DNA from 3 places in the Streptococcus sp. LPB0220 genome. Region 1 is predicted to be linked to each of the others. Evidence: predicted binding sites of a transcription regulator. Region 1 holds the regulator's gene; each other region holds the start of a gene.
What was found. Region 1 encodes Rex, which represses fermentation and respiration genes when NADH is low (regulators of the CRP and FNR family bind a similar motif). Its sites were predicted from a motif close to TTGTGAANTANTTCACAA; they were not measured.

Region 1 (10,635 bases):
GTATGATAAGGAGGTAGAATAGTGACAAAAGAGCGAATTTATCATCTCTTGCATCATTTCTATAATCTCTTAATAAATGATTTTCCACGAAATGGATTAATTACGAAAGGAATCTACGAAGTAGAGCAAGTCTACCAAACCTTAGAAGCCATTCCTCAGAGTCAGGAGTACTTGATCCGCTGTGAAATTCAACAGTTTTTAAAGGAGCTTGAACAAGTTCAAACAGGTTATCAGATCCGCTTTAATAAAGATGAAGTCTTAGTGTTAGATGATTTGAAGCAAGAAATCGCCAGTAAATAATGAAAGGTCGTTATTTTCTCAATTTATTACGAATTAATAAGTGAGGAGGAAATTATGTACGACATATCATTTATTGAACCATCTTTGCTTCCTAGGGAGCGCTTAGTTTCTGAAGGGGTGGATAAGCTAAGTCATCAGGAATTGTTATCCATTCTCTTACGGACAGGTAACAAGCAAAAAAGCGTTTATGAGATTGCACAAGGTCTTTTGAGCTCGGTAAATAGTTTAAAGGAGTTAGGGCAATTAACCCTAGAGGAGCTACAGGAAATCTCTGGCATTGGGCGAGTGAAGGCCATCGAACTTCAGGCTGTTATTGAGTTTGGACGAAGGATTCATAAAGATGAACTAATGAGTTCCGAACAAATCATGAGTAGTCAGAAATTGGCCCATAAAATTCAACAGGAAATTGGCCATAAAAAGCAGGAGCACCTAGTTGCCCTTTATTTGAATACCCAAAATGAAATTATTCATCAACAGACGATCTTTATTGGAACAGTGAATCGAAGTATCGCGGAGCCGCGTGAAATCCTGCATTATGCACTGAAGCACATGGCAACCTCCATTATCTTGGCTCACAATCATCCATCTGGTGCTGTGTTCCCCAGTAAAAATGATGATGAAGTCACTCAGCGAGTCTTAGAGGCCTGTGAAGTAATGGGGTTGACCCTATTGGATCATTTGATTGTATCCGAAGAAAACTACTATAGTTATCGAGAAGAAACGGATTATTTGGTATAAAAAAGGTTGGAACCTTCTTGTTCCAACCTTTTTGTTGTTGAAGTATAAGTCTTTATTCTTCGTTTTTACGCATAAAATAAAGAAGTGTTTGCAATTCACTAGTAAGATCGACATATTGGACAACAACCTCTTTAGGAACTGTCAGATGGACTGGAGAAAAGCTTAGAATTCCTTTGACACCGGCATCTACTAAAAGACTAGCAACTTCCTGCGCTTTAATACTTGGGACAGTTAAAATTGCTGTTTGAATGCCTTCTTTTTTGAGATTCTCTTTGATCGTAGAAATCCCATAAATGGGGATCCCATCCTTACTTTTGGTATTAATCAGTTCATGATCATCTACATCAAAAGCCATGACAATTTTCATCTTATTGCGTTCATGGAAGCGATAGTTGAGGAGCGCACTTCCCATATTTCCGATCCCCACAATAGCGACATTGGTAATGGCATTGTCATTTAAGAGATCGGCAAAGAAGTTCATCAGTTTTTTTACGTCATAACCAAATCCACGTCTTCCTAATTCACCAAAATAAGAAAAATCTCGGCGAACGGTAGCAGAGTCAATCCCAATTGCATCAGCAATTTGCTTGGAATTGGCGCGCTCTATTTTTTCAGAGTTAAAGCGTTTAAAAATTCGGTAGTAGAGCGATAAGCGTTTTGCTGTTGCGCGTGGAATTGGAGTATTTTTATCATGTTTCACAATATCACAACCTTTCCCTCTTATTGTATAGGAAGATTGTGAAAAAATCAACTATCTAGAGTGTTTTTTCAAAAATATTTTTGTCTAAAGAAAAAGCTGATGGCGATGGAGAGTTCCATCATCATCAGCTTAGTTTTCAGCTTGCTCTACCTTTTTCAAAAAAGCATAGAGTCCATCGACTCGTCCTGTATAGGGGAGTTTTTCTCCCTTGTATTCAATGGATACGATTGAGTAAGAGTCAGGCAAGGTTACACAGCCTGAAAAAGCTAGGATGCAGGCTGCAAGGTTGGGATAAGTAGTTGTTCGTTCTACTTGGTAAGCGTCGATATAAGTTAGGGTTACCATATTAAACCTCTGTTTTGTTGAAAATTTCTCTTTCGACGAGACTATCCATTAAGAAATAGAATTTTTGTTGGATAATATCATTTTCTGGATTTTTAAAGATATTAACCAGGCGAAGCCCAGACTTGTCTGTAATATTGATCTTAAAACCTGTCAAATCTTTATTGAAAATGATTTTAAGTAGGAAGCCTTCGCCGCTATTTGGAACGGCTTCGAGCAAACGATTTAACTCGTAATTTCCAACTTTTGTAACAGCGAATGTATTGTCACGTAAGGTATATTTTTTTACATTTGGGTGTAGACTATAGGTATATTTGCAGTCTTTCAATGAAACACTTGTTTCAAAAGCCATATTGTTCTCCTATGATAAAATTTCTTTAAGCTTTGTGAGGAAGTCTTGGACCTCCTCTATGGTATTGAGTTCTGAAAAACTAATTCGAATGGATTCTTTTAGGCGTGAACTATCTTTTCCATAGAGCGCCTCAAGGACATGGCTGGGTTGAACTGTACCAGCGGTACAAGCAGAACCTGTAGAGACAGAAATTCCAGCAAGATCAAGTCGCATCAATAAGACATCATTTTGGACGCCTGGGAAGCCAAGATTCCAAACAAATGGAAGATGATCGTCACTAGCATTTACATAGTAATCGTATGTCCCTAAACCATTGACTAGTTCTTGGCCGAGTTTTTGAACCTGGTTGAAATTTTCTTCTTGACGAAGTGTAGCTTGCTGAAGCGCGGTTGCCATCCCGACAATAGAAATGAGATTTTCCGTACTGGCTCTCATCTTACTTTCCTGATCCCCACCATGTAAAAGATTATCAAAATCTGGGGAGGTTGCATAAAGGAAACCGACGCCCTTTGGTCCGTGGAATTTGTGGGCAGAAGCACTGAGAAAATCAATTCCCAACTCTTCGGGATAGACAGGGACCTTTCCGATTGCTTGGACCGCATCAACGTGAAAGGCAGCTGGATGATCTTTTAAGAATTCTCCGATTTCTTTAATCGGTAGAAGATCGCCTGTCTCGTTATTGGCAAACATGGTAGAGACAAGAATGGTATCCGGTCTAAGTGCAGCCTTGATATCACTAGCCTGAATGCGTCCATCTCTTGGTTGGACGATCGTAACTTCAAATCCGAAACGTTCTACAAGGTATTCGATGGGTTCGAGAACCGCATGGTGTTCCAAAGCGGTCGTAATGATGTGTTTGCCATCTGCTTGGTGTTTCAAGCAGTAGCCTTTTATAACGGTATTATTACTTTCTGATCCACCTGAAGTGAAGAAAATACGATTTGGAAGAGTATGGAGAGACTGAGCAATCTGCTCGCGAGATTCTCGGAGAAGTTTACTAGCCATCCGTCCATGAGCATGAAGGCTCGATGGATTTCCAAAAGTGGTCTTCATAGTTTCAGACATTTTATCAATGACTTCAGGTAGAAGGGGAGTTGTTGCGGCATTATCAAAATATATCACATTAAGACCTTATTTCTTGTGGTAGGCAAATAGAGGACTAACAGGTTTTCTTTCTTGAATGCGAACAATAGCTTCAGCGATCAGTTCGCTAGCTGTCAGATAGTTAATATTTTTTGGTGTTGGTCCATTTGGAGCAACAGAATCGGTTACTAAGATTTCTTTGATCGGAGCTTGGTCTAATAATTCAACAGCTCCTTTTACAAATAAACCATGGCTTGATACAGCATAAATTTCAGTAGCACCTTCGCGTTCGACGATTTTCGCAGCTTCTGAGAATGTCTTACCAGTATTGAGGATATCGTCAATCAAGATCGCTTTCTTATCTTTGACATCCCCGATAATATAGCCATAATCACGGTTTGCATCATCTTGCTCGTAATCAATGATCGCAATCGGTGCATCAAGATATTCAGCTAAACTACGAGCCCGTTTAACACCTGAGTTTTTAGGGCTGACGACTACAACATCAGGACCAGTTAGACCTTTGTTGATGTAGTGCTCTGCAAAAAGTGGAATGGTAAAGAGGTTATCTACGGCAATATCGAAGAAACCTTGAACTTGCACTGCATGGAGATCCAGTGTGACGACGCGATCCACCCCAGCTTTGACCAACATGTTTGCGACGAGTTTAGCAGTGATTGGTTCACGAGGAGCAGCAGTCCGGTCTTGGCGGGCATAACCGAAGTAAGGCATGACCACATTGACAGTATTTGCGCTGGCCCGTTGGCAAGCATCTACCATAATTAACAGTTCCATCAAATGATTGTTCACAGGGAAACTGGTTGATTGAATGATATAAATATCATATCCACGAACACTTTCCTCAATATTGACTTGGATTTCACCATCTGAGAATTGACGGGATGAAATTTTCCCAAGTGGAACCCCAGCATGATCCGCGATTTTTTGCGCAATCTCTGGATTTGAATTGAGAGAGAAGAGCTTCATATTTTTTTTATCTGACATGTGATTCCAACCTCATTTAGATTTTTGATCTTAGCACTATTTTAGCAAAAATTTGCGATAATTTCAGCTATTTTACAATCTTTCCGCCAATCTGGCGATTTTATTTTTTGCAGCTTTGTAGACGATTCCATGCTCTTTGATGAACTGATGGAAATTTTCTTCCTGCTCAGCAGTTTCGACCTCGATTTCTAATTCATAATCTTCAGTGTCTAAATAGAGACTGTGGTCTAGTGCCACCAATCCTGCAGCTGTTTCTTTTTCGAAGCGTTCTGTTGTTAGGCTTCCCCAGACAGCGAGTTGCTCAACAGGGATTTCTTTAGATATCAAGAGGTTTTTGATTTCCCCGTCAGGAAACTGTTGGTGTTGAAGGATCGCTTCGGTTTCTTCTGGGCTGAGGTCTTGATTGTACTCGAAATGGCCAACTGCTTCAGGGACCTTGAGAGTCAATTCAGCCTGATCTGTGAAAGTACGCACCCGCAAGGCCATTTTTTCCTTACGGATGAGCTGGTCGGGTGTATCGATATAGTGATTGGTTTGAACAACCAAATCTGTATCAGCAAAAAGTGGAAGAAGGGATTGGTATTCCTCCTTGTCTAGCAAGGTTTTGTATTCAATTTCTAAATGGTTCATTTTGTAGTCCTTTGCTTTTTTTCGAAAGCGATTCATGATATAATAAGAGATGTGTTTATTGTATACAAAAATGGTTCAGATTACAAGGTGGTAGGATGGCAATTGATTGGGAAAACTTCTTAGATCCGTATATCCAAGCAGTTGGGGAATTAAAAATCAAACTGCGTGGGATTCGTAAGCAATATCGTAAACAGCAAAAGCATTCTCCAATTGAGTTTGTCACAGGTCGGGTCAAGCCGATTGAGAGCATCCGTGAAAAGATGATCCGAAGAAATATTTCTGAAGAAAATTTGGCTCAGGATATGCAAGATATTGCTGGTCTTCGCATCATGGTCCAGTTCGTAGATGACGTCGAAGAGATCCTAGAGGTTCTGAGACAACGGCAGGATATGCGCGTGGTCCAAGAGCGAGACTACATCCGCCATAAGAAATCAAGTGGCTACCGGAGTTACCACGTCGTTGTCGAGTACCCGGTCGATACCATTGATGGAAATGAAACGATCTTAGCAGAGATTCAAATTCGGACCTTGTCCATGAATTTTTGGGCAACCATTGAACACTCGCTCAATTATAAATATAAAGGAGACTTTCCAGACGAGATCAAAAAACGCTTAGAGACGACAGCAAACCTGGCCTATCTCTTGGATGAAGAGATGGGGGCAATTCGGGATGCGATTCAGGAAGCTCAAGCCCTGTTTGATCCACTTCATCGTAAGTTAAATGATGGCGTTGGAAATAGTGATGACACAGATGAAGACTACAGGTAAAAAAGTATCCATTATTCGCAATCGCAAGCGTCAAAGTGAAGAGGTTTTTCAGCAGTTGCGCTACAAGCTTCGGAAAAATAATTTTATTTTGACGGAGAAGCACCCGGATATTGTGATTTCAATTGGTGGCGATGGGATGTTGCTATCAGCCTTTCACAAGTATGAACACCAGTTGGATCGGGTGCGATTTGTTGGCGTCCATACCGGACACTTAGGATTCTATACGGATTACTTAGACAGTGAAATCGATAAGCTGGTTGAGAACTTAAAATATGATACAGGCGCTAAGGTTTCCTACCCTATTTTGAATGTCAAGATTACTTTCGAAAATGGGGAAACCCGTACCATGAGAGCGTTGAACGAAGCAACGATTAAGAGAAGCGACCGGACCATGGTTGCTGATCTCACGATTAATGGAGTGGATTTTGAGCGCTTCAGAGGAGACGGGATTACCGTTTCGACTCCTACAGGAAGTACGGCTTACAACAAATCCTTGGGAGGAGCAGTCCTTCACCCAACTATTGAGGCGCTGCAGATTGCGGAGATCGCCAGTCTCAACAACCGCGTTTATCGTACCTTGGGTTCTTCTGTCATTGTCCCTAAAAAGGATAAGATCGAGATTACACCGACGCGTCCTGGCTTTCACATTATCTCTGTTGACAATTCAACCTATTCTTATCGCAATATTGCAAAGGTAGAATACCAGATTGACAACCATAAGATTAATTTTGTGGCAAGTTCCAGTCACACCAGCTTCTGGAATCGGGTCAAGGATGCCTTTATCGGAGATGATAGAGAATGAGATTTGAATTCACTGTCGATGAGCATGTCAAGATCAAGACCTTCCTGAAAAAGCACGAGGTTTCTAAGGGTCTCTTAGCAAAGATTAAGTTTCGTGGTGGCCAGATCCTTGTCAATGGACGTCCGGAGAATGCAATTTATTTGTTGGATATTGGGGATCGCTTGGTCATTGATATTCCAGCAGAAGAAGGTTTCGAAACCCTAAAGCCCATGGATCGGCCTTTGGATATTTTGTTTGAAGATGATCATTTTTTGGTCTTAAACAAACCCTTTGGGATTGCTTCTATTCCAAGTGCGATTCATTCCAATACCTTAGCCAATTTTGTAAAAGGCTATTATGTGAAACAGGGCTACGAGAACCAGCAGGTTCACATTGTCACTCGCCTGGACAAGGATACTAGTGGCGTCATGCTTTTTGCCAAACATGGCTATGCCCATGCCCGCTTGGATAAGCAATTGCAGTCTAAAACGATTCAGAAACGCTATTATGCCTTGGTCAAGGGATCTGGGAAGCTTGATCCTGTCGGAGAGATTATTGCTCCGATTGCGCGTGATGAAGATTCAATTATCACCCGAAAGGTAGCTAAAGGTGGCAAGTATGCTCATACAAGCTACCAGGTTGTTCAATCTTTTGGTGATATTCACCTAGTGGATATTCAGTTACACACAGGTCGAACCCATCAGATCCGCGTTCATTTTTCCCATATTGGTTTTCCGCTCTTGGGAGATGATCTCTATGGTGGAAGTTTAGAAGACGGCATTGAGCGCCAAGCCCTTCATTGTCATCGTCTATCCTATTATCATCCATTTCTAGAGGAAGAATTGGTCATAGAAAGTCCACTGCCTCCAGATTTCCAAGCTGTATTAACACAGCTTCAAATAAGTTATTAATTATTAAAAGGAGTAAAACTCATGGAAGTTTTCGAAAATCTCAAAGCCAACCTCGTTGGTAAGAATGCACGTATTGTATTACCAGAAGGTGAAGAACCTCGTATCCTCCAAGCGACAAAACGCATTGTGAACGAGACAGAAGTAACCCCTGTCTTGCTTGGTAATCCGGATAAAATTCGGATTTATCTTGAAATCGAAGGGATTTTGGATGGATATGAAGTCATCGATCCTCATTCTTATCCAGGTTTTGAAGAAATGGTAGCTTCCTTAGTAGAACGTCGTAAGGGCAAAATGACAGAAGAAGAAGCGCGTCAAGTCTTGAAAGATGACGTTAACTATTTTGGTGTCATGTTAGTGCACATGGGAATTGTTGATGGGATGGTATCTGGTGCGATTCACTCAACAGCCGCAACTGTTCGTCCGGCTCTTCAAATTATCAAAACTCGTCCAAATGTAAAACGGACTTCAGGGGCTTTCCTTATGGTTCGTGGATCTGAACGCTACTTGTTCGGCGACTGTGCCATCAACATCAATCCAGATGCTGAAGGATTAGCCGAAATTGCTATCAATTCAGCTATCACAGCCAAGATGTTTGGTATTGATCCAAAAATTGCTATGTTGAGCTATTCAACAAAAGGATCTGGTTTCGGTGATAGTGTTGATAAGGTTGTAGAAGCGACTAAGCTTGCCCATGAACTTCGTCCAGACCTTGAAATTGACGGGGAATTGCAATTTGACGCAGCCTTTGTCCCTGCAACTGCAGCCTTGAAGGCTCCAGGAAGCAAGGTAGCAGGTCAAGCCAATGTCTTTATCTTCCCTGGTATTGAAGCAGGTAACATTGGATACAAGATGGCAGAACGTCTTGGTGGCTTTGCGGCGGTAGGTCCAGTTTTGCAAGGGTTGAACAAACCTGTCAACGACCTTTCTCGTGGATGTAATGCAGATGACGTTTACAAATTAACCTTGATTACAGCAGCTCAAGCTGTAGAACAATAAGTAATGCATTTAGAGAGTGGGACAGAAATCGGTAATTCGTTAAAATTCGATTTCGTCGTCCCACCTCCGCACAGTTGAGTAGGGCTGTAAAAGCTGATGAAATCAGCGTAGTAGAGCCCACTCAACCACTGCGTCTTGCTCGACAATCCAAAAATAATTGAGAGGCTAGGACTTTTGTCCCAGCCTCTTTTTCTTTATAAAATCAGAATTTCTAAACTCTAACTCATTCTATGGTATACTAGGAATATGTTAGATGTAAAAGATTACGGGATTACCATGTGGGAGGAGGAAAAAATCGCCTCTTTCCGAGAAAAGTTATTAGCCTGGTATGATGCCCATAAACGGGATCTCCCCTGGAGAAGGACCCAGGATCCTTATAAAATTTGGATCTCAGAGATTATGCTCCAGCAGACACGTGTCGATACGGTGATTCCTTATTATGAGCTTTTTTTAGACTGGTTTCCGACGGTCGCTGATTTGGCTCAAGCTCCTGAAGAAAAACTCTTAAAAGCTTGGGAAGGCTTGGGATATTACTCACGTGTCCGCAACATGCAGAAGGCTGCCCAGCAGATCATGGAGGACCATGGGGGTGTTTTTCCATCAAGCTATGACGAAATCTCAAAACTCAAGGGAATTGGGCCTTATACAGTTGGTGCCATTGCTAGTATTGCCTTTGGATTACCAGAGCCAGCAGTGGATGGCAATGTCATGCGGGTTCTAGCCCGCTTGTTTGAGGTGGACTACGATATAGGAATCCCAACCAATCGTAAGATTTTTCAAGCTATGATGGAAGTCTTGATTGATCCAGACCGTCCTGGTGATTTTAATCAGGCTTTGATGGATTTGGGCTCAGATATTGAGTCCCCAGTCAATCCACGTCCGGAAGAGAGTCCTGTCAAGGAGTTTAGCGCGGCCTACCAACATGGGACTATGGATCGTTATCCCATTAAGGCTCCTAAGAAGAAACCACTACCTGTCTATCTCACAGCCTTTATTATCAAGGATAGTCAAGGACGCTATTTGCTGGAGAAAAATGAGCGAGAAGGGCTTTTATCGGGTTTCTGGCATTTCCCCTTGATCGAAGTGGATTGCCTGTCTGAGAACCTAGGCCAATTATCATTACTGGATAGTAAGGGGGAAGCAGAGAGCAACCCAGAAATTCTTTCTTTTGAACAGGACTATGACTTAGCCATTGATTGGCAGGACAGATCGTATCCTATCGTCCAGCATGTCTTTTCGCATCGCAAGTGGCAGGTTCAGATCCGATATGGTCTGGTAAAAGAAGGTGAAGAGTTAGCAAGTGAATCGACGGTTTGGTTAACACCAGAAGAATTTTCGGACTATCCTTTTGCTAAACCTCAGCAGAAGATTTGGACATCTTTTTCGGAAAATGAAAAATAGCTAGAGACTGATCTCTAGCTATTTTTTTATAAATGAGCGAATGCTTTGATTTCTTCTTCAGACATAGATGAGTCGCAACGAACAGTGACTTCGCCAGATTCGACATGTAAAAATCCTGGGACAGTTGGAATGCCGTAAGTTGAACGGAAGGCTTGTAATGCGTCTAGCTGACTTGGTTCTTCACTATTAATGAAGTAGATATGAGCTTTTGTTTCAGCTACGACAGTTGCCAACTTAGCAGCGAACTTCCGGCAGTAAGGACAAGTCTTGCGTCCGATAAAGAAGGTTGCTGTTTCTTTTTGATCGATCGCTTCTTGCGCACGCGCGACAGTTGTGACTTCAAGATCTTTAATATCTTCTAAAAATTGTTCCATGAGATTACCTCGCTTTCTTCTATGTCTAGTATGCCATATTTTCTATAAAATCGCTGGTATTTGCTACGAAAGAAAGAGAGAGTGGGACAGAAATCGGTTATTCGTTAGAATTCGATTTCGTCGTCCCACCTCCGCACAGTTGAGTGGGGCTGTAAAAGCTGATGAAATCAGCGTAGTAGAGCCCACTCAACCACTGCGTCTTGCTCAACAATCAAAAAATAATTGAGAGGCTAGGACTTTTGTCCCAGCCTCATG
Region 2 (10,635 bases), 100 kb from region 1:
AGCAAGTTCAGCTGAATCAGAAGCACCTCAAGGTGTGGTTCAAACTGGAACTGTAAACTTCACTGAAGGTGACCCAGTTGCACCAATCGACAAGGATACCATTACTCTTCTTGATGAAAATGGTCAACCAGCAGAATCTGTAGTTGCTAAATCACCAGAAGGTAAAGAAATTGGTACCTTCACCGTTGATAAAGAAACAGGTGTTGTGACCTTCACACCAACGGATAAATCTTACTCAGGTGATGTTGTTCCAGTTAAGGTTCAAGGTAAAGATACAAATGGAACTGTTGCTGAGACAACTTACACACCGAAGATCACTCCAGTTGTACCAACTGCTGATCCTGCAACATCGACAGATATCCAAGGTAAAACACAAACAGGTACACCAAGCTTCACACCTGGTAACCCTGCAATCCCAATGGATGATGATGTACCAGCTACCTTTGAAGATGGTTCAACAACAAAAGTTATTCCAGGAGAAGGAACTTACACAGTTGCTCCGGACGGAACCGTAACCTTCGTACCAGAAAAATCATTCACAGGAACAGGTACAGGCGTAACAGTGAAACGTGTTGATAAGAACGGTACTCCAGTTACTGCAACCTACACACCAACAGTTACACCAGTAACTCCAACAGCTAAGCCAACAACATCTACTGATATCCAAGGTGCAACACAAACTGGTAAACCTGAATTCACTGAAGGTGACAGTCGTGTACCAATGAACGATGATGTTCCAGCAACATTTGACGATGGTTCAACTACGAAGACAGTAGATGGCGTTGGTACTTATACTGTAGCCCCAGACGGAACAGTGACATTTGTACCAGAGAAATCATTTGTTGGAACTGCACCAGCAGTGACAGTGGTTCGTGAAGATAAGAACGGAACAAAAGCTTCTGCGACTTATACACCAACTGTAACGCCTGTTACACCAACTGCAACTCCAGCAGTATCTACTGACATCCAAGGTGCAACACAAACTGGTAAACCTGTATTTACTGAAGGTGACAGCCGTGTACCAATGAACGATGATGTTCCAGCAACATTTGACGATGGTTCAACTACGAAGACAGTTAAAGGTGTTGGTACTTACACAGTTGCTCCAGACGGAACCGTAACCTTCGTACCAGAAAAATCATTCGTCGGAACTGCACCAGCAGTGACAGTGGTTCGTGAAGATAAGAATGGAACCAAAGCTTCTGCAACTTATACACCAACAGTAACTCCTGTGACTCCAACAGCTGATCCTGCAACATCTACAGACATCCAAGGTCAAACCCAAACAGGTAAACCAAGCTTCACGCCTGGTAACCCAAGTGTGCCAATGGATGATGATGTACCAGCTACATTTGAAGATGGATCAACTACTAAAGTTATTCCAGGTGAAGGAACTTACACCGTTTCTCCAGATGGAACCGTAACCTTCGTACCAGAAAAATCATTCACAGGAACAGGTACAGGCGTAACCGTGAAACGTGTCGATAAGAACGGTACACCAATTACCGCAACTTACACACCAACTGTAAAACCAGTTACACCAACAGCAGAACCAGTTACTTCAATTGGTAAGAAGGGTCAAACCCAAACAGGCAAACCAACCTTCACAGAAGGCGATAGCCGTGTACCAATGAATGACGGAGTTCCAGCAACCTTTGAAGATGGTTCAACTACGAAGACAATTCCAGGTGTTGGTACATACACAGTAGCAGCAGATGGAACTGTAACCTTCACTCCAGAACCAGAATTCACTGGAACTGCACCAGCAGTAACAGTAGTTCGTGAAGATGTAAATGGAACCAAAGCTTCTGCAACTTACACACCAACTGTCCTTCCAATCACTAAGTTTGTTGATAAAGATGGTAAGGAAATCCCAGGATATCCTACAGTTGATGGAGAAGAACCAAAAGCTGAAATTCCAGGTTACCACTTTGTGGAAACGAAGAAATTGCCTAATGGTGATACTGAACACGTCTATGAAAAAGTTACGACTTCGTATGTAGACGAAAATGGGGACCCAATCCCAGGTAACCCAACAGAAGATGGGGAACAACCGAAGAAAGATATCCCAGGTTATGACTTCGTGAAGACTGTTGTAGATAAAGATGGAAACACTCAACATATCTACAAGAAGACTGTGACACCAACTCCAATGCCGGATCCAACTCCGACACCAGAGCCACAGCCACAGCCTACTCCACAACCACAACCGCAACCAACACCACAACCACAACCTAATCCACAACCAAAACCAGAAGAACCAACGATTCCTGTCGTTCCAGAAACGAAAGAAGAAGTGAAGTATATTGATCCACAAAATCCTACTGCACAACTTCCAAACACAGGAACAAAAGAATCTTCTACTGCTGGTCTTGCAATCTTTAGCGCTTTAGCAGGTCTCTCATTATTCGGATTTGCAAAACGCAAAAAAGAAGACTAAGCTAACTTGTGGCTAAGAAAAACCGCGAAATTCTCGCGGTTTTTTCTGTTTGTATTTAAAAAAATATCCTCCAAACTAGATAGTTGAAATCAGTCTTTTATAAGAAAATTTGATAAAATAGAAGTATCAGTGTAAAGGATGAGAGAATGAAAAAGATAATTGGTATCTGGGCTCAAACTGAAAATGGCATTATTGGGAAGGACCAAGTCATGCCTTGGCATTTGCCAGCTGAGCTTCAGCATTTCAAAGAAACGACCATGGGGCAAGCGATTCTTATGGGAAGAGTGACCTTTGATGGTATGAAAAAACGGGTTCTACCAGGTCGGACTAGCATTATCTTAACGCAAGATCAGGCTTATGATTCTGAAAATGATGCTGTACTCGTCATGCATAGCAAAGAAGAAGTCTTAGAGTGGTATCAGAACCAAGAGAAGAATCTTTACATTATTGGAGGCAGTCAGATTTTAAGGCTTTTCTCTGATCAGTTAGAAGAGTTGATCCAGACCATGATTCATGCAACGCTTGATGGCGATACATTGGCACCAAAATTTGATGAGAAACGTTATGAAAAGGTCCGTCAAGTTCCCCATCTGAAAGATGAGAAAAATCCATATGATTTTACGGTCAACTATTATAAGAGAAAGGATTTAGACTAATGGAGCGAAGTGTCTTTGGTTTTTTTACAGCTGTCCTATGTGTCATCTGTTTGATTTGCGCCTTACAAACCTTTCGTAAAAAACGGTTTGGCCTCGCTATTTTATTCTTACTAAATGCTTTTACCAATCTTGTGAATTCCATTCACGCCTTTTACATGACCTTATTTTAAACTAAATAGAAACAGAAAATGACAGAAAGAGGAAATACATGCCAACGAATCAAAACAATGATATGATGGTTTATTGCTCATTTTGCGGAAAGAGTCAAGATGAAGTCCAAAAAATCATTGCAGGAAACAATGCGTTTATCTGTAATGAATGTGTAGAATTAGCTCAAGAAATCATCCGCGAGGAGCTTGCTGAAGAAGTCCTAGCTGACCTTAGTGAAGTCCCAAAACCAATCGAATTGCTCAATATCTTGAACCACTATGTCATCGGTCAAGATCGGGCTAAACGTGCCCTTGCAGTAGCGGTATACAACCACTACAAACGCATTAACTTCCACGATACACGCGAAGATGAGACGGATGTTGAATTGCAAAAATCAAACATCCTCATGATTGGACCTACTGGTTCAGGAAAGACTTTCTTGGCCCAAACCTTGGCTCGTAGCCTGAATGTTCCATTTGCTATTGCAGATGCAAAAGCTTTAACTGAAGCTGGTTATGTGGGTGAAGACGTTGAAAATATTCTCTTAAAACTTCTTCAGGCAGCGGATTTCAATATTGAGCGTGCAGAACGTGGCATCATCTATGTCGATGAAATTGATAAGATCGCTAAGAAAAGTGAAAATGTCTCGATCACACGTGACGTTTCTGGTGAAGGAGTGCAACAAGCCCTCTTGAAAATTATCGAAGGGACAGTTGCTAGTGTTCCACCTCAAGGGGGACGCAAACACCCTCAACAAGAGATGATCCAAGTGGACACCAAGAACATCCTCTTTATCGTAGGAGGAGCCTTTGATGGGATCGAAGAAATTGTTAAGCAACGTCTCGGTGAAAAAGTCATCGGTTTCGGTAAGAACAATAAAGCTATAGATGAATCAAGCTCTTACATGCAAGAAATCGTTGCGGAAGATATTCAAAAATTTGGGATTATCCCAGAATTGATCGGACGTCTTCCAGTCTTTGCTGCTCTTGAGCAATTGACAGTTGACGATCTTGTCCGTATCTTGAAAGAGCCACGCAATGCTCTGGTAAAACAATACCAAACCTTACTCTCTTATGATAATGTTGAATTGGAATTTGATGACGAAGCACTTCAAGAGATTGCGAATAAAGCCATCGAAAGAAAAACAGGAGCTCGTGGACTTCGTTCGATTATCGAAGAAACCATGATGGATGTCATGTTTGAAATTCCAAGTCAAGAAGATGTCAAACTTGTTCGAATCACAAAAGAAGCTGTTGACGGAACAGAAAAACCAATTCTTGAAACAGCCTAGAAAGATAAAATATGGAAATTAACACACATAATGCGGATATCCTCTTAAGCGCTGCAAATAAGAGTCATTATCCTCAAGATGAGATTCCAGAAGTTGCACTTGCCGGTCGATCAAATGTCGGCAAGTCTTCTTTTATTAATACTCTCTTAAATCGAAAGAACCTGGCCAGAACATCTGGGAAACCAGGAAAAACCCAATTGCTAAATTTTTTCAATATCGATGATAAACTCCGTTTGGTAGACGTACCTGGTTATGGCTATGCACGTGTCTCTAAAAAAGAACGCGAGAAGTGGGGGCGGATGATTGAAGAATACCTCACCAGTCGTGAGAACTTAAAAGCAGTCGTTAGCCTAGTCGATTTTCGTCATGAACCTTCTGCAGATGATGTTCAGATGTATGAATTCTTAAAATATTATGAAATCCCTGTGATCTTAGTAGCAACCAAGGCAGATAAGATTCCACGTGGAAAATGGAACAAACATGAATCCATTATTAAGAAAAAACTGGATTTTGATCCAGCAGATACTTTCATTGTCTTTTCTTCGGTAACCAAGGAAGGACTAGAGGAGTCATGGGATGCTATTTTGGAAAATGCGTTTTACGAAATAAATTGAAATGACATGAAAATGTCATTTTTGTTTTGGATTTATCTCGCAATTGTAATAGAAGTGTAATATAAGTGGCTTTGTTTTCTTCTATTTATATGGTATAATCTCTATAAAGATAAAAGATGATAAAAAATTAATTGGAGATAAATTGTATTATGAAAAAGAAAATACGGAATAAAACGAAATTATTTGGTTTGTTCGTTTCTGTATTAGCGGTGGGGACATTTGCTGCTGCTATGAGCGAGCACGTAACATCAGTTGGTGCTAATGATGGAACTTACCAAGCATACTCGGACCCAACTGAAGCTTTCATCTCACAAATTGGTGAGTCAGCTCGTCAGCTTGGTCAAGAGAATGATCTTTATGCTTCCGTTATGATCGCACAAGCGATCTTGGAAAGTGGATCAGGACAGTCTGGTTTGGCTTCTTATCCACATTACAATCTTTTTGGGATTAAAGGAAGTTATGCTGGGCAATCTGCAGTGATGCAAACTTGGGAAGATGATGGTGCTGGAAATGCGTATACGATTAATGATGCTTTCTGTTCATACCCATCTTACTATGAATCATTGCAAGACTATGTAGCAGTTTTGAAACAAGGACATTTTGCAGGTGCTTGGAAGAGTAACACATCAAGTTATCAAGACGCAACAGCAGCTTTGACAGGTGTTTATGCGACAGATACTAGCTACTACGCAAAGCTCAATAATATCATTGAAACCTATAATTTGACTCAATATGATTCACCAAATGTTCAGGGTGGTATCACTGGTTCGGTATACAATCCATATCGTCAACAGTTCACTTCACAAGAAATCTTGAATTTGGATATCGCTTGGGCGAACCGTTTAAACTATTAAAAAAGAAAAGCAGGCAAATGCCTGTTTTTTATTATTTCCTGGTATATGATTTAAAACGTATATATTTTGAATTTAAGAATTCTTCCTGAAAACCTTTTCAAAGGCTTCTTTCTATGCTATAATGATTTTATTCACAAACATTTTATAAGGAGATTTTTATGTCTGAATCTAATTTCATTCAAAAAGTGGGAGCGGCGTGTAATAAGAAAGAGGACCTTTATCAGAAATCTAAGACTCGCTATGCAGTTCGCTCTATTTTTGCAGGAGGATTTCTTACTTTAAGTACGGCGGTCGGAGCAGTTGCAGCTGACTTATTAAATAGCTTTGTACCTGGAACGGGTCGTTTCCTATTTCCATTCATCTTTGCCTGGGGGTTGGTTTACCTCTTATTCTTAAATGCGGAATTAACCACCTCAAATATGATGTATTTGACGGCGGGAACCTATCTAAAGAAAATTCACTGGAAGAAAGCTTTGGAGATTTTACTTTATTGTACCTTCTTTAATTTAATTGGTGCTTTAATCGTAGCTTTTCTGTTCAATCAAACTACAGCCTTTGCTCATATCGATCCAAAAGGTTTCCTAGCTACGGTGGCAGAAAATAAACTCCAACGGAGCAATCAAGTGGTTTTCTTTGAAGGAGTCATTGCCAATATCTTTGTAAATATTGCTATTCTTTCTTATTTATATTTTAAAGATGAAACAGCGAAGGTGCTCTTAGCCCTATCTGCTATTTATATGTTTGTCTTTATGACCAATGAACACTTGGCGGCTAATTTTGCTTCTTTCTCATTATTAAGCTTTAATTCAGTATCTAGCCAATTGCCACATTTTGAATTTTTTAATATTTTACGCCACTATGGTGTTACCTTCTTTGCCAACTGGGTAGGAGGAGGAGTCCTAATGGGACTAGCCTATGCTTGGTTGAATAATATCAAGAGTCTTTACAACGATTAAAAAATATAAAAAAGTTTGCAAAAGTACTTGCATTCTTTTTTTATATGTGATAAACTAATTTACGGTTTGAAAAAACTGCCTAAGACAGTAGGGGAGCTCGACTCATAAAAATCCTACCGAGGACAAAACGTATCAATTAAAAGAAGCGTATTGTACTTTCGTGTCTAGGTTTGGGCGCGTTTTTCTTTTGGAAAAATTCCCCAAGCAAAATAATTACGGAGGTGAACACACTAATGAGTGAAGCAATTATTGCTAAAAAAGCGGAACTAGTTGACGTAGTAGCTGAAAAAATGAAAGCTGCTGCATCAATCGTCGTTGTAGATTCTCGCGGTTTGACAGTTGAGCAAGATACAGTTCTTCGTCGCAACCTTCGCGGAAGCGAAGTTGAGTTTAAAGTTATCAAAAACTCAATCTTGCGTCGTGCAGCTGAAAAAGCTGGTCTTGAAGATCTTGCATCTGTATTCGTTGGACCTTCTGCAGTAGCATTTTCTAACGAAGATGTTATCGCACCTGCGAAAATCTTGAACGATTTTGCAAAAGACGCTGAAGCACTTGAAATCAAAGGTGGTGCAATCGAAGGCGCTGTCGCATCTAAAGAAGAGATTCTTGCACTTGCAACTCTTCCAAACCGCGAAGGACTTCTTTCTATGCTCCTTTCTGTACTTCAAGCGCCAGTGCGCAACGTTGCTCTTGCAGTCAAAGCGGTTGCAGACAACAAAGAAGACGCAGCTTAATCTTAAGCTACGCAGCGTAGCCTAGCTACAAAATAATAAAAATATAAAATTTAAACTTATTTGGAGGAAATAACAATGGCATTGAACATTGAAAACATTATTGCTGAAATTAAAGAAGCTTCAATCCTTGAATTGAACGACCTTGTAAAAGCTATCGAAGAAGAATTTGGTGTAACTGCAGCTGCTCCTGTAGCTGTTGCTGCAGCTGGTGCTGCTGACGCAGGTGCTGCTAAAGATTCATTCGATATCGAATTGACATCTGCAGGCGACAAGAAAGTCGGCGTTATCAAAGTTGTACGTGAAATCACTGGTCTTGGTCTTAAAGAAGCTAAAGAACTTGTTGATGGTGCACCTGGTGTCATCAAAGAAGGTGTTGCAGCTGCTGAAGCTGAAGAAATCAAAGGTAAATTGGAAGAAGCTGGAGCTTCAGTTACTCTTAAATAATAGAGTTTCCAATCAAAATGAAAACCGAGGTTTAGGCCTTGGTTTTTTCGTGCATTCTTTCTTTTGTGACTTTTACAAGCCCTGTATTATCTAATCTTTCATTGAGATACGAAAAAATTATTGCTATAATAGGGATATTCGTTGAAACAAGGAGAAGGTATGAAAAATTTTAAACAGCTTCTTTTGGCTTTAGTTGCAGTTTTTGCAGCAGTCCTCTTGGTAGCCTGTGGTCTAAAAAGTGATAATGGGACTTATGTATTCGAACCCTCAACAGAAGAAGTGAGGGAGATGCTACCAAGTCAACTTGCTTATATCATTACAGATGATTATAAATTTAGGGTTTCGATTATCATTAAGGACAAAGAAGGCGTTATGAAGGTTCAAATAAAATCAAATGTTCAAAATACCAATCAATCCTATGATTTTAAGGTTGACCAAAAACACAAAATATTTGTAATGAAGAATGATGACAGTGGGACAAAGATGTCGTATAAAATTTCTAATCATATGCTAACCTTTATGGATGTGAAAGAATCAAACTCGAGTGGTTCTGATATTTTTATAAACTTTATAAAAATGGCTAAGTTTAAAAAAGTTAAATAATTTAGCGAAGGTAGGTACGGATCCTGCCTATTTAATCGTTACATATTAGTTGATAAATATATTACAAGAGTATTACATTTGTAATATTTCATTGCCGTGTGTCTGAATTGTTGATATAATAGGGTGAATCTAACTAAAAAGGAGAAGTTATGAAAAACTTTAAACGTATTCTTTTAGCTGTAGTAGCTGTTTTTGCAGCAGTCCTCTTGGTGGCATGTGGTGCCAAAAGTGATAACGGGACTTATGTCTACAAACCATCAAAAACTGAAGTGAAGGAAATCCTTGAAGAACAAGGTGCTCCAAGTTCAAGTGTAGATGCATTGATCGACAATGTTAAATTGGAAGTTTCAGTGACCATTAAAGACAAAACAGGTAGCCTTAAAATTAAAGGTGAAATGATGGGACAAAAGACTGACCAATCATTTGATATGAAAGTTGACCAACAAAAGAAAACTCTTCAATCTAAAACAGGTGAAGGTGAGAAGGTTAAATACAAAGTTTCAGGCGATGTGTTCACTTTTGATTTATCTGGTGAAAAGAGTTCAGGTCATGAAGCCGCTTTGGAAATGTTCAAAAACGCTAAATTCAAACGTACAAAATAATACAAGAGAAGGGCAGAGGGGATCTGCTCTTTTTCTTCTTTAAAATATCTTGAATCAGTATGAAAATAGTGGTAAAATCTCATTATAAAATACATTAGGAGATTGATTATGAAAAATATTAAACGTATTCTTTTAGCTTTCGTTGCAGTTTTTGCAGCAGTCCTCTTGGTGGCATGTGGTGCCAAAAGTGATAATGGGACTTATGTCTACAAACCAACAAAAACTGAACTCAAGAAGATTCTTGAAGAGCAGGGCTTATCAGGTAGTCAATTAGAGTCTATTGGAGACGTTATTAATTTTGAAGTTTCTATTAAGATCAAAGATTCTAAAGGAACCCTCAGCATCGCGGGTGAAGTCGCTGGTCAAAAGAATGAGCGATCTTATGATGTCAAAATCAATCAAAAAGAGAAAACAATCTCGTCAAATGATGGTAGTGGAGAAAAGATTACATATAAGGTCGATGGTGACTATTTGACATTTGATCTTTCTAAGTTAAGTAATAGCAACCAAGGGGATCTTATGATTCTTAAAAACGCTAAACTCAAACGCACGAAATAAAGCGACTGAAGAGCGGGGAAACCTGCTCTTTCGCTTTACTTTTATGACTGGTTTGATATAATAAATGAGACTACAGATGGGACTGAGGTAGGAATGATTTTCTTTGAAAATGATTTCGTCTCGCTCCCTCTTTTCTGTGTGATCAAGGTTATTATTTATGAAAAAGGAGAATCATCTATGCTATATATTTGGTCTTACTTGAAAAAGTATCCCAAGTGGCTAGCCCTGAATCTATTTTCAGCGGTCCTGTTTGTTATTGTCAATTTGGGCTTGCCAACGATTCTAGCTCGCATGATTGATGAGGGGATTAACCCGCGTGATGTGGATCGGCTGTATTTCTGGGGCTGGGTCATGTTTGCGATTATTTTACTTGGGATTGCGGGACGGATTATCTTGTCTTACGCGGTTGGTCAACTAACGACCACCATGGTCCGAGATATGCGAAATGACCTCTATGCTAAGTTACAGGAGTACTCGCATCGCGAGTATGAGCAAATTGGGGTATCGTCATTGGTCACTCGTTTGACTTCGGATGCCTTTGTTTTGATGCAGTTTGCGGATTCTATGTTGAAGATGGGGGTCATCACACCCTTGATGATGGTTTCCAGTGTTCTCTTGATTCTGACAACCAGTCCTTCTTTAGCGTGGATTGTAGCGGTATCTGTACCATTTCTTGCTGTCGTCGTCTGGTATGTAGCAGTTAAGACACGTCCACTTTCTGAGAAGCAACAAA
Region 3 (10,635 bases), 980 kb from region 1:
GATGCGACGACAGATCTGGATCTGGTCTTTTATGACCCTACGATCAGCTATGAGGAGACTCAGCAGATCGAGCAGGAATTACAGAAGACCTATCCCCAGTACGCTTGGGAAGTGAAAAATCAAGTCTATATGCACCAGCATAGTCCGGGGACGGCTCCTTATCGCAGTGCTTGTGACGCGGTTTCTAAATACCCCGAGCAGTGTACGGCACTTGCAGTTCGCTTAAGGAAAGAGGGTCAGCTAGAGCTCTTTCTCCCTTATGGGACAAAGGATATCGAAGACCTCATCGTTCAGCCAACTCCACATTTTTTAGCTAGTCCCGAGCGTTTGGCGGTTTATACAGAGCGGATGCGGAAGAAAGATTGGAAACGAAAATGGCCAGCCCTTCAGATCATCCTGCCTGAATAAAAAAAGAAAGTCAGCCCACCTCAACGGTGGACAGGCTTTTTTCATCTTGCCTCAAAATTATAATTTTAGCAGATTATATTTTTCTTACATTCTGTTATAATAGAAAGGAGGTGCTGTCATGAAAAAAATCGTATTTGTGTGTTTAGGAAATATTTGTCGGAGCCCCATGGCAGAGTTTGTCATGAAGGATTTGACCAACCAGTATGAGATTGAGAGCCGTGCCACTTCTAACTGGGAGCACGGGAACCCTATTCACCAAGGGACTCAAAAGATTTTTCGCAGTCATGGCGTACCCTATGATGTGTCTAAAACATCCCTTCAAATCAGTGACCAAGATTTTCATACCTTTGACCTGATCTTAGGGATGGATGAAAACAATGTGGCTGACCTCAAACGAATGGCACCGCCTGGAACAGAGCACAAGATTCATCTCTTTGCAGGAGAAAGTGTTCCAGATCCATGGTACACAGGAGATTTCGAAGAGACCTATTCCAGAGTCCTGAGCGGCTGTAAGGCTTGGTTAGATCAGTTAGCAACTTCCTAAGAGTTTGATATGTGAGAGAATACAGAATATGAAAGAATTTTATGAGACTTATAAGGTCTATCTGACAAGAAAAAATTTAGAAATAGCAGCATTAGTCGTGATTATTCTATCTGCTTTGCTGGTTTTCCTTTCAGCCATTCCAGGTCAGGGCGTCTTGACCTTGGATAAGGGGGCGATCCGTTACGACGGAAGTTTGGTCCGTGGCAAGATGAATGGCAAGGGAACCGTCACTTTTAAAAATGGGGATACCTATACAGGTAACCTCGTCAACGGCTCTTTTAGTGGCTATGGTAAGTTTAAGTCCAAGGATGGCTGGACCTATGAAGGGCAGTTTGTTAATGGCCAGCCGGAGGGCAAAGGCACCTTAACCACAGAAGCCAACGTCGTATACAAAGGAACATTCAAGCAGGGGATTTATCAAAATGCGCATTAAATGGTTTTCACTAGTCCGTGTTACAGGACTCTTATTGGTATTGCTTTACCATTTCTTCCAAAAAGCCTTTCCTGGAGGCTTCATTGGGGTAGATATTTTCTTCACCTTCTCAGGATTTTTGATTACAGCGCTCTTGATCGATGAATTTGCGCGCAAGCAAGGAATCGACTACCTGGCATTCTTGAAACGGCGCTTTTACCGGATCGTACCACCCCTTGTCTTTATGGTCTTGGTCGTAATGCCCTTTACCTTTATGGTCCAACGGGACTACGTGGCTGGTATTGGGACTCAGATTGCGGCGGTCTTTGGTTTTGTGACTAATTTCTTTGAGATGGCAACGGGTGGTAGTTACGAAAGCAACTTCATTCCGCATCTCTTCCTTCATACCTGGAGTTTGGCTCTAGAAGTGCATTACTATGTGCTCTGGGCACTTTTGGCATGGTTCTTGGCTAAGCGAGCTAAGACGGTTGGAAAATACCGAGGCATGCTCTTCTTAGCATCCAGCGGGCTCTTTCTCTTCACCTTCTTGTCCATGTTCATCCGCGCCTTTCTGACAGCCAATTTCTCTACCATCTATTTTTCTAGCTTCACTCACATCTTCCCCTTCTTTGCGGGATCATGCCTAGCAACGGTGACAGGGATTGCCAATGTCAGCCCGAACTTTACAAAGCTGGTGCAGTCTTGGAGCATGAAAAAGACCTTATCGGTCTTGGGTGGAAGCTTTGCCTTCTTGTTTGTGCTCAGTCTTTTCTTGCCATTTGATAGCTTGTGGACCTATCTGTTTGGCTTTTTAGCAGCGACAATCGCAGCTTGTGCCATGATTCTGTCGGCCCGCATTCTCCATGAAAAGACGCCAGATAAAAAAGAACCAGCCATTCTCAATTTCTTGGCAGATACCAGTTATGGTGTCTATCTTTTCCACTGGCCTTTCTTTATCATCTTCTCTCAACATTTGGGAAATATGATGGCAGCCCTTGTGACGACGATCGTTTCCTTGATTCTAACGGCTCTGTCCTTCTATATTTTGGAGCCAACCATTGCAGGCAAGGAGCCTCGTGTCTTTGGTATGAAGATGGATCTCAGCTTTTTGACCAAGCCAATCTTTTACCTCATGATTCCATTAGCTCTCTTGATGATCGGGATCTCTGCCTTTGCACCAACAGTCGGAGCTTTTGATGAGAGTTTGGTAGTGAGTGGGCTCAATCAAGCAGACAGCAAAATGCAGGTCACTCGGACGCAAGTGGACAATGCGACTGCAACAGACTATAACGTCTCAAATGGTGTGACCATGATCGGTGATTCGGTTAACTTGCGAGCGCAGGACTACCTAACCAAAGCGATCCCGGGCATCCAGATCGATGCAGTGGTGAGCCGTCAGTTGGAAAATGGAATGAAGGTCTTTGAGACCGATATCTCCAATAAAGTTCTCCTAAAAAATGTGGTCATTGCCCTAGGAACCAATACTGTAAGCAACTACAAAGAATTGCTGGATCAGTATGTTGAGAAACTTCCAAAAGGCCGTCGCTTGATCCTTGTGACACCATATGATGGGCGCTATGCCAACGATCAGTCCAGTGAATCGGTTCAAACGCGTCTTTATGAGTTGGAACTAGCTAAGAAATACGACTTTATCACCATTGCGGACTGGTACCAAGTAGCAATTGAAAATCCAAACATTTGGGTGGGAACAGACTCTGTTCACTTCAATATGGAAACCAATGGTGGGGAACTCTATGCTCAAACAGTCAAAGAAGCCCTTGATAAGGCCGAAAAGGGTCCGGTCAAGAAGTAACAATGCTTCTCTGAAACTGAAACAAAACAAATCCTAACAAAATAAAACAAAAAGCAACTTTTTACTTGTAAAAAGCTGCTTTTTTTAGTAAGATTAAGAAAACGCTTACAAAAATCAATTGAAAATATCACTTTGTGAAGAAAAAATTTTTTAATTATTTCTTCACAATTTTGCTAAAGAATTGCTTTCACAGCAATACGATTGATAAAGTTTTCACAAACTTCGAAAAATTCTTTGTGAAAGTTGCTTGGAAGTGTTTACAAAAATCTCAAAATAGAGTACAATTATATTGTGAAATAATTAACAAATCGAAATTTCTTACACTATTCTTGAAAATTTCCGAAAACATGAAAAAGTTCTAGAAAAGGATAAGGGTTTCAAACATTGGAGGAAAGCATCAAATGGCTGATAAAAAAACTCTCTCACCTGAAGAAAAGAAACTCGCTGCTGAAAAACACGTAGACGAGTTGGTGCAAAAAGCGCTGGTGGCGCTTGAAGAAATGCGCAAATTGAACCAGGAGCAAGTGGACTACATTGTAGCGAAAGCATCTGTAGCTGCTCTTGACGCACACGGTGAGCTTGCTCTTCATGCTTATGAAGAAACTGGTCGTGGGGTCTTTGAAGACAAGGCAACAAAAAACTTATTCGCTTGTGAACACGTTGTGAACAACATGCGTCACACCAAGACAGTTGGGGTCATTTCAGAAGATGACGTCACTGGTTTAACGCTGATTGCAGAGCCAGTCGGAGTTGTCTGCGGGATCACTCCTACAACCAACCCTACTTCAACAGCAATCTTTAAAGCATTGATTTCCTTGAAGACACGGAACCCTATCGTCTTTGCCTTCCACCCATCTGCTCAAGAATCATCTGCTCATGCGGCACGAATCGTCCGCGATGCGGCAATTGCAGCTGGAGCACCTGAGAACTGTGTGCAATGGATTACCCAACCTTCTATGGAAGCAACCAGTGCCCTTATGAACCATGAAGGAGTTGCTACGATCCTTGCGACCGGTGGTAACGCCATGGTGAAAGCTGCTTATTCTTGTGGAAAACCAGCTCTTGGGGTTGTTGCCGGAAACGTGCCTGCTTACGTTGAAAAATCAGCCAACATCCGCCAAGCAGCACACGATATCGTCATGTCTAAATCATTTGACAACGGTATGGTCTGTGCGTCTGAACAAGCGGTCATCATAGATAAAGAAATCTACGATGAGTTTGTTGAAGAATTCAAATCTTACCACACTTACTTTGTTAACAAAAAAGAAAAAGCCCTTCTTGAAGAGTTCTGCTTCGGCGTAAAAGCCAACAGCAAGAACTGCGCGGGTGCGAAATTGAATGCGGACATCGTTGGGAAACCAGCAGCATGGATCGCTGAACAAGCTGGCTTCACTGTACCAGAAGGAACCAATATCCTTGCAGCAGAATGTAAAGAAGTTGGTGAAAAAGAACCGTTGACTCGTGAAAAATTGTCACCAGTCATCGCTGTTTTGAAATCTGAAAGCCGTGAAGACGGAATTAACAAAGCTCGCCAAATGGTTGAATTCAACGGCCTTGGTCACTCAGCAGCCATCCATACTGCTGATGAAGAATTGACCAAAGAATTTGGTAAAGCAGTTAAAGCTATTCGTGTGATCTGCAACTCTCCTTCGACTTTCGGTGGTATCGGGGATGTTTACAATGCCTTCTTGCCATCATTAACACTTGGATGTGGTTCTTACGGACGCAACTCTGTTGGGGACAACGTTAGTGCCATCAACCTCTTGAATATCAAAAAAGTCGGACGCCGGAGAAATAACATGCAATGGATGAAACTTCCTTCAAAAACATACTTTGAACGTGATTCAATTGAATACCTACAAAAATGTCGTGACGTTGAACGTGTCATGATCGTTACAGACCACGCTATGGTAGAGCTTGGTTTCCTTGATCGTATCATCGAACAGCTTGACCTTCGTCGCAACAAGGTGGTTTACCAAATCTTTGCAGACGTAGAACCAGATCCAGATATCACAACTGTTGAACGTGGTACAGAGATCATGCGTGCCTTCAAACCAGATACGATCATTGCTCTCGGTGGTGGATCACCAATGGATGCGGCCAAAGTTATGTGGCTCTTCTACGAACAACCAGAAGTGGACTTCCGTGACTTGGTACAAAAATTCATGGATATCCGTAAACGTGCCTTCAAGTTCCCATTGCTTGGTAAGAAGACTAAATTTATTGCGATCCCAACAACATCTGGTACAGGATCTGAAGTAACTCCATTTGCCGTTATCTCTGATAAAGCAAACAACCGTAAATACCCAATCGCAGACTACTCATTGACTCCAACAGTTGCCATCGTAGACCCTGCCTTGGTATTGACAGTTCCAGGATCTGTTGCAGCAGACACTGGTATGGACGTCTTGACGCACGCGACAGAAGCTTACGTATCACAAATGGCTAGCGACTTCACAGATGGTCTTGCTCTTCAAGCTATTAAACTTGTCTTTGAAAACTTGGAAAGCTCAGTCAAGAATGCGGACTTCCATTCACGCGAAAAGATGCACAATGCGTCAACCATCGCAGGTATGGCCTTCGCCAATGCCTTCCTCGGTATTTCTCACTCAATGGCCCACAAGATCGGTGCGCAATTCCACACCATCCACGGACGGACCAATGCCATCTTGCTTCCATACGTTATCCGCTACAACGGTACACGCCCAGCTAAGACAGCTACATGGCCTAAGTACAACTACTACCGTGCAGATGAAAAATACCAAGATATCGCTCGTATGCTAGGACTTCCATGCTCTACTCCAGAAGAAGCCGTTGAAGCTTACGCAAAAGCTGTATACGAACTCGGTGAACGCTGTGGTATCGAAATGAACTTCAAAGCACAAGGCATCGATGAAAAAGAATGGAAGAAACATTCTCGTGAATTGGCCTTCCTTGCTTACGAAGATCAATGTTCGCCAGCGAACCCACGTCTTCCAATGGTAGACCATATGCAAGAAATCATCGAAGATGCATACTATGGTTACAAGGAACGCCCAGGACGTCGTAAATAAAACGTTATTGAACGATTCATGTTTATCAGCTATCCCTCGCTCGAAAGAGTGGGGGTTTTTTGATGGCCTTTTCAAGTTTCGATCGAAAAAAGGGAGCTGAGGGATTGCCTGCCTTTTTTGCTTTTCAGACCTCCGAACCGTTTTTTCATAAAAAATTAGACTTTTTTTAAGAATCTGTGCTATTTTTATAGCATTACGGGCTAATTTATGATACCCTATAGTATGTGAATCTGCCTGTAGCTGAAGGGTTAGGATAGTTTTTCAGTTATAGGAAACGAGAAAACAAATCCAAGAAAGGAGGCCATCTCAAATGGAGTTAGAAGGTGAAGTGCAAGATCAGACACAGAAAATTATTGACATGCCCCAACGAGATCGGGCAACGTCCGCTTCAGAAAATCAGCCATCATCTGCTTCGGTGGTCTCCATGTATGGGCAGGAAAAGCCAAGCATTTCTAGCCTCCATCAGCAACTAGCGAGCGCGTCTGGGACCCAGACCATTCACTTGCGGGAGGAATTGGTGCTGGCGGTAGCGCAGAATGCTTCAGCGCAAGCAATTGTCTTTGAGGCAGAAGTCAAGGATAAGCTGGAAGAGGCTAAGGAGACGGTTTCTCATAAGGTCGCTGAGGTGTCTCAAATGGCCCACAGCATGGCCCAATTTTTAACAGACGCAGAAGTGGAGCAACTATTAGGAGAGTTCTCCATGGATACTTGTTGGGACCAAGCAGTAGAGGCGGAAAACCTCGCCCAAGCAAAGGCCTACTCCAATCGCTTGTCAGATTTGGCAGGTCAGCTGGAGGCTGCATCAGCTCAATTGGTGGACTTGGACAAGGGACAAGCGACGGCCTTTGATTTTTCATAAGTAGGAGAAAAAGATGTTAGAGATCCTGGGAGAGGACAGAGAACGAATTGAGGAGCTCCATCGAGAGATTAAAAAGGAGCAAGAGCGGATTGCGATCAGAAGTTTGATTGCAACGCAGAAAGCCTTGATGATGTTGGAAGGGATGAGTTTGCAGGTAACCTTGGGCGGTCAATCCGAAAAGATGCGCTCTTTTGCTACAACGACCCTAGTTAGTGATTTGAAAGATGGATTTACAGGAGGAGCAGCGGACGCGGTAGAAACAGCACTGAAATCAGTGAAGAAGCCGATTTTATTGAGTCCGATTAAAGGAGGTATGTGATGTACCATTCAGGAAATAGTGAATTAGAACAACTAGAAGATCGACATTACCGCTTCAATCAAAAGCTTAGCGAGTTGGAGTGGGATTATGCGGATATGCGTATGGATGTCCGCCAACATACAGAAAATTTAGTAGACTGGCTGAGTGCCTTGCATTTTCAAGCCCCAAGTGCGGAGGCTCAAAGTGGCTTGGAGCGTTTATTTGCCTTGCAAGAAGAGTTTGAGGCAGAACTTAAGCGCTATGAAGAGCGTTTAGAAGAAGAACGTGAGCGCGAGCAGCAAGAGTACTACAAGCAGCGTCAACAATTAGAACAAGGTGATTGAAACATTCCTCTGGTAGAGATAAGAGGAATGTTTTTGTTTGCTCAAAAACTTTTAAAAATGTGCCTGTAAATTCTTGCAAGCGCTTACTTAGTATGTTATAATATTCACAAAGAAACGAAAATAAAATGGTTTTATCAAACCAACAAAAAGGAGTCGCTTATGAAAGCTGCAACTTATGTATCTGCAGGCAATCTGCAACTGCTGGATCAACCAAAACCAGTGATCAAAAATCCAACGGATGCCATTGTGCGTGTCTTGAAGACAACCATCTGTGGGACAGACCTTCACATCCTAGGAGGAGATGTGCCAGCTTGTAAAGAAGGCACGATTTTAGGCCACGAAGGAATCGGGATCGTCGAAGAAGTCGGCGATGCAGTGAATAACTTCAAGGTGGGCGACAAGGTCATTATCTCTTGTGTCACAGCTTGTAATACCTGCTACTACTGTAAACGTAGTTTGCCTTCTCACTGTGAAGATGGTGGTTGGATTTTGGGTCACTTAATCAATGGGACCCAAGCAGAGTATGTCCACATTCCACATGCGGATGGTAGTCTTTATCATGCGCCTGAAACTGTGGATGACGAAGCTTTGGTCATGCTCTCAGATATTCTCCCAACGTCTTATGAAATTGGGGTGCTTCCATCTCATGTAAAACCAGGCGATAATGTCTGTATCGTTGGAGCTGGTCCAATCGGCCTTGCTGCTCTCTTGACCGTTCAGTTCTTCTCACCTGCTACGATTATCATGGTGGACTTGTCTGAATCTCGTCTTGAAGCGGCTAAGAAATTTGGGGCAACTCATACCATCTGCTCCAGTGATATCGCTGAAATCAAAGCCTTTATCAATGAAGTGACGGACGGCCGTGGGGTCGATATTTCTATGGAATGTGTGGGCTATCCTGCTACTTTTGATGTCTGCCAAAACGTCATCTCTGTCGGTGGTCACATCGCCAATGTCGGTGTCCACGGGAAACCGGTTAGCTTCAATTTGGATGATTTGTGGATCAAGAACATTACTCTTAACACCGGTCTTGTCAATGCCAATACCACTGAAATGTTGCTCAATGTCTTGAAATCAGGCAAGATCGATGCTACTAAGCTCATCACCCACCACTTCAAACTCTCAGAAGTTGAAAAAGCCTATGATGTCTTTAAACATGCGGGTGAAAACCATGCACTCAAGGTGATTATCGAAAATGACATCAGTGAATGAAGTGGCAACTAATATTTGTTCATAGTTTTTTTAGATGGACCAGAGATATTCTGGTCCTATTTTCAACCCCAAAAAGCCAATGATTCCTTGCAAAATAAATTTGTTGTCTTATAATATAAGTACAGAAAACGATTACATAAAGAGAAAGGTGTGATCTTATGAAACGGTTTTGTTATCATCATGAATTCTGGATGGACTTCCATTTCTGGATCTTGGTCTTGCTTTTAGCGGCTGTGGCTTTGACGATGCGGGCTCCGCTTTCGGTAGTTAGCCTAGCTTATCTTGCTTTTGTTGGGATTTTGATCTTGCTGCAGGTCTTTCAACCGCCTGTATCGACGCGTCAGTATCCAGAAGGTAGCTACCATTTCAATTGGACCTTTTATCGGGATACCCGACTGTATATCGATCTCTTTTTACTAGCTGGTCTCTTGGCAGGCCCAATGGCTTCATCGGATATGGTCTATTGGATCTTGCTTGGAGCCGTCGTCGGCTCTATTGGCTTTGTATTTGTCGTAAAGGAAAAAGCAACTCAAAAGATGGCCTAGGTAGATGAGATGGTTTCAATATTATAGAGTAGAAATACTTCTTTAGAATAATCAAAAAAACCAAGAAGGATGAGTTTTATCTCATCCTTCTTGGTTTTTTAAATAGGGAGACCATATTAAGATTTTCGAGAACGTTGACTAGAGAGTTTTTTGTTTTCCCAGTAGCTATTAAAAACGATTTCTTTTTGTTCTCGGTTGATATTAAGAAAATGGGCATAGATGAGATCGACCACAATTAGTAAGGGGAGAACCGCCGAGATGCGATCGATATAGGTATTGCTTGGAAGAGGTGCAGCTGGCACCACTTCAGTGAAATCTTGGTGGATACCAGCAGGATTGGCAGTTACAAGGACTGTTTTTGCGCCGTTTTTCTTGGCTTTCAACATAGTATCTGTAATTGCGCATGTCTTGCCTGATAAGGAAAATCCAATGACTAAGCAGGAGGAATCTAGAATGCTGGTGGTCTGATTAAATCCGTCTTGATTAGTCACGACTTCCCCTGCCACACCAAGTCGCATAAGGCGCAATTTCATCTCCCGAGCCACCAAGCTGGAACTTCCAATCCCGAAGTAATAGATCCGATCTGCTTGATCAATTAAATCTGCTACATGCTCTAATTGGGGATCTTTGACGAAATTTTCAGTGACATTACTGATATGGTGGTATCGTTGCAAGACACTCAGCGTCAGCTCGTCATGTTCTTGTACCTGTTTTTGATTTTTGGTTTCTTCGTTAAAGTGATAAACAAATTCCCGATAGCCGGTGAAACCACATTTTTGAGAGAAACGCGTTAAGGCAGCCTTTGAGACATGGAGTAGCTCAGTTACACGAGAAGAGGACAGAGAGTGCTGTCGTGCTTCGGATGATAAAAAATATTGGGCAATGTCGCGTTCCATATCCGTTAACTCAGCTTCATGGCTGGCGATAATGGTTCGTAAATCTTGATCTTGTTTCACAGCAATCCTCCTTTCTCACAGGATGAAATAACAGGATGCTCCTATAATATATTACACATTATAACATGGAGACACCCTTTTATTCAAGTAAAAGCAAGTAAAATACATTGAAACTAGTATCAGTATTTAAAGGGTGAAATAATAATTTTAAAAGTGCTCAAAAGACTAAATTTACTTTCAGAAATAGAAGG

Region 2: the regulator Rex is predicted to act here: its motif matches at 6,125-6,142, upstream of LPB220_RS06040 (formate/nitrite transporter family protein).
Region 3: the regulator Rex is predicted to act here: its motif matches at 7,824-7,841, upstream of LPB220_RS00405 (zinc-dependent alcohol dehydrogenase family protein).

The regions. Positions count from the first base shown of each region.
Region 1 is NZ_CP044230.1:1,036,279-1,046,913, forward strand. It holds gene LPB220_RS05490 (hypothetical protein) at 22-300, shown strand; gene radC (RadC family protein) at 355-1,038, shown strand; gene LPB220_RS05500 (redox-sensing transcriptional repressor Rex) at 1,091-1,738, opposite strand; gene LPB220_RS05505 (DUF4649 family protein) at 1,868-2,083, opposite strand; gene LPB220_RS05510 (DUF1831 domain-containing protein) at 2,085-2,432, opposite strand; gene LPB220_RS05515 (cysteine desulfurase family protein) at 2,442-3,554, opposite strand; gene LPB220_RS05520 (ribose-phosphate diphosphokinase) at 3,564-4,520, opposite strand; gene LPB220_RS05525 (CYTH domain-containing protein) at 4,593-5,150, opposite strand; gene LPB220_RS05530 (GTP pyrophosphokinase family protein) at 5,246-5,917, shown strand; gene LPB220_RS05535 (NAD kinase) at 5,901-6,719, shown strand; gene LPB220_RS05540 (RluA family pseudouridine synthase) at 6,716-7,609, shown strand; gene pta (phosphate acetyltransferase) at 7,631-8,605, shown strand; gene mutY (A/G-specific adenine glycosylase) at 8,852-10,006, shown strand; gene LPB220_RS05560 (thiol reductase thioredoxin) at 10,033-10,380, opposite strand.
Region 2 is NZ_CP044230.1:1,141,113-1,151,747, reverse strand. It holds gene LPB220_RS06070 (CshA/CshB family fibrillar adhesin-related protein) at 1-2,440, shown strand, start outside; gene LPB220_RS06065 (dihydrofolate reductase) at 2,587-3,096, shown strand; gene clpX (ATP-dependent Clp protease ATP-binding subunit ClpX) at 3,305-4,537, shown strand; gene yihA (ribosome biogenesis GTP-binding protein YihA/YsxC) at 4,549-5,151, shown strand; gene LPB220_RS06045 (glucosaminidase domain-containing protein) at 5,301-6,005, shown strand; gene LPB220_RS06040 (formate/nitrite transporter family protein) at 6,164-6,961, shown strand; ribosomal protein L10 leader region at 7,022-7,156, shown strand; gene rplJ (50S ribosomal protein L10) at 7,195-7,695, shown strand; gene rplL (50S ribosomal protein L7/L12) at 7,771-8,139, shown strand; gene LPB220_RS06025 (hypothetical protein) at 8,299-8,742, shown strand; gene LPB220_RS06020 (hypothetical protein) at 8,892-9,344, shown strand; gene LPB220_RS06015 (hypothetical protein) at 9,453-9,902, shown strand; gene LPB220_RS06010 (ABC transporter ATP-binding protein) at 10,080-10,635, shown strand, end outside.
Region 3 is NZ_CP044230.1:58,031-68,665, forward strand. It holds gene LPB220_RS00365 (nucleotidyltransferase family protein) at 1-408, shown strand, start outside; gene LPB220_RS00370 (low molecular weight protein-tyrosine-phosphatase) at 527-952, shown strand; gene LPB220_RS00375 (hypothetical protein) at 981-1,385, shown strand; gene LPB220_RS00380 (acyltransferase family protein) at 1,375-3,177, shown strand; gene adhE (bifunctional acetaldehyde-CoA/alcohol dehydrogenase) at 3,579-6,230, shown strand; gene LPB220_RS00390 (hypothetical protein) at 6,541-7,089, shown strand; gene LPB220_RS00395 (hypothetical protein) at 7,103-7,408, shown strand; gene LPB220_RS00400 (hypothetical protein) at 7,408-7,731, shown strand; gene LPB220_RS00405 (zinc-dependent alcohol dehydrogenase family protein) at 7,891-8,943, shown strand; gene LPB220_RS00410 (ABC transporter permease) at 9,102-9,488, shown strand; gene LPB220_RS00415 (MurR/RpiR family transcriptional regulator) at 9,605-10,444, opposite strand.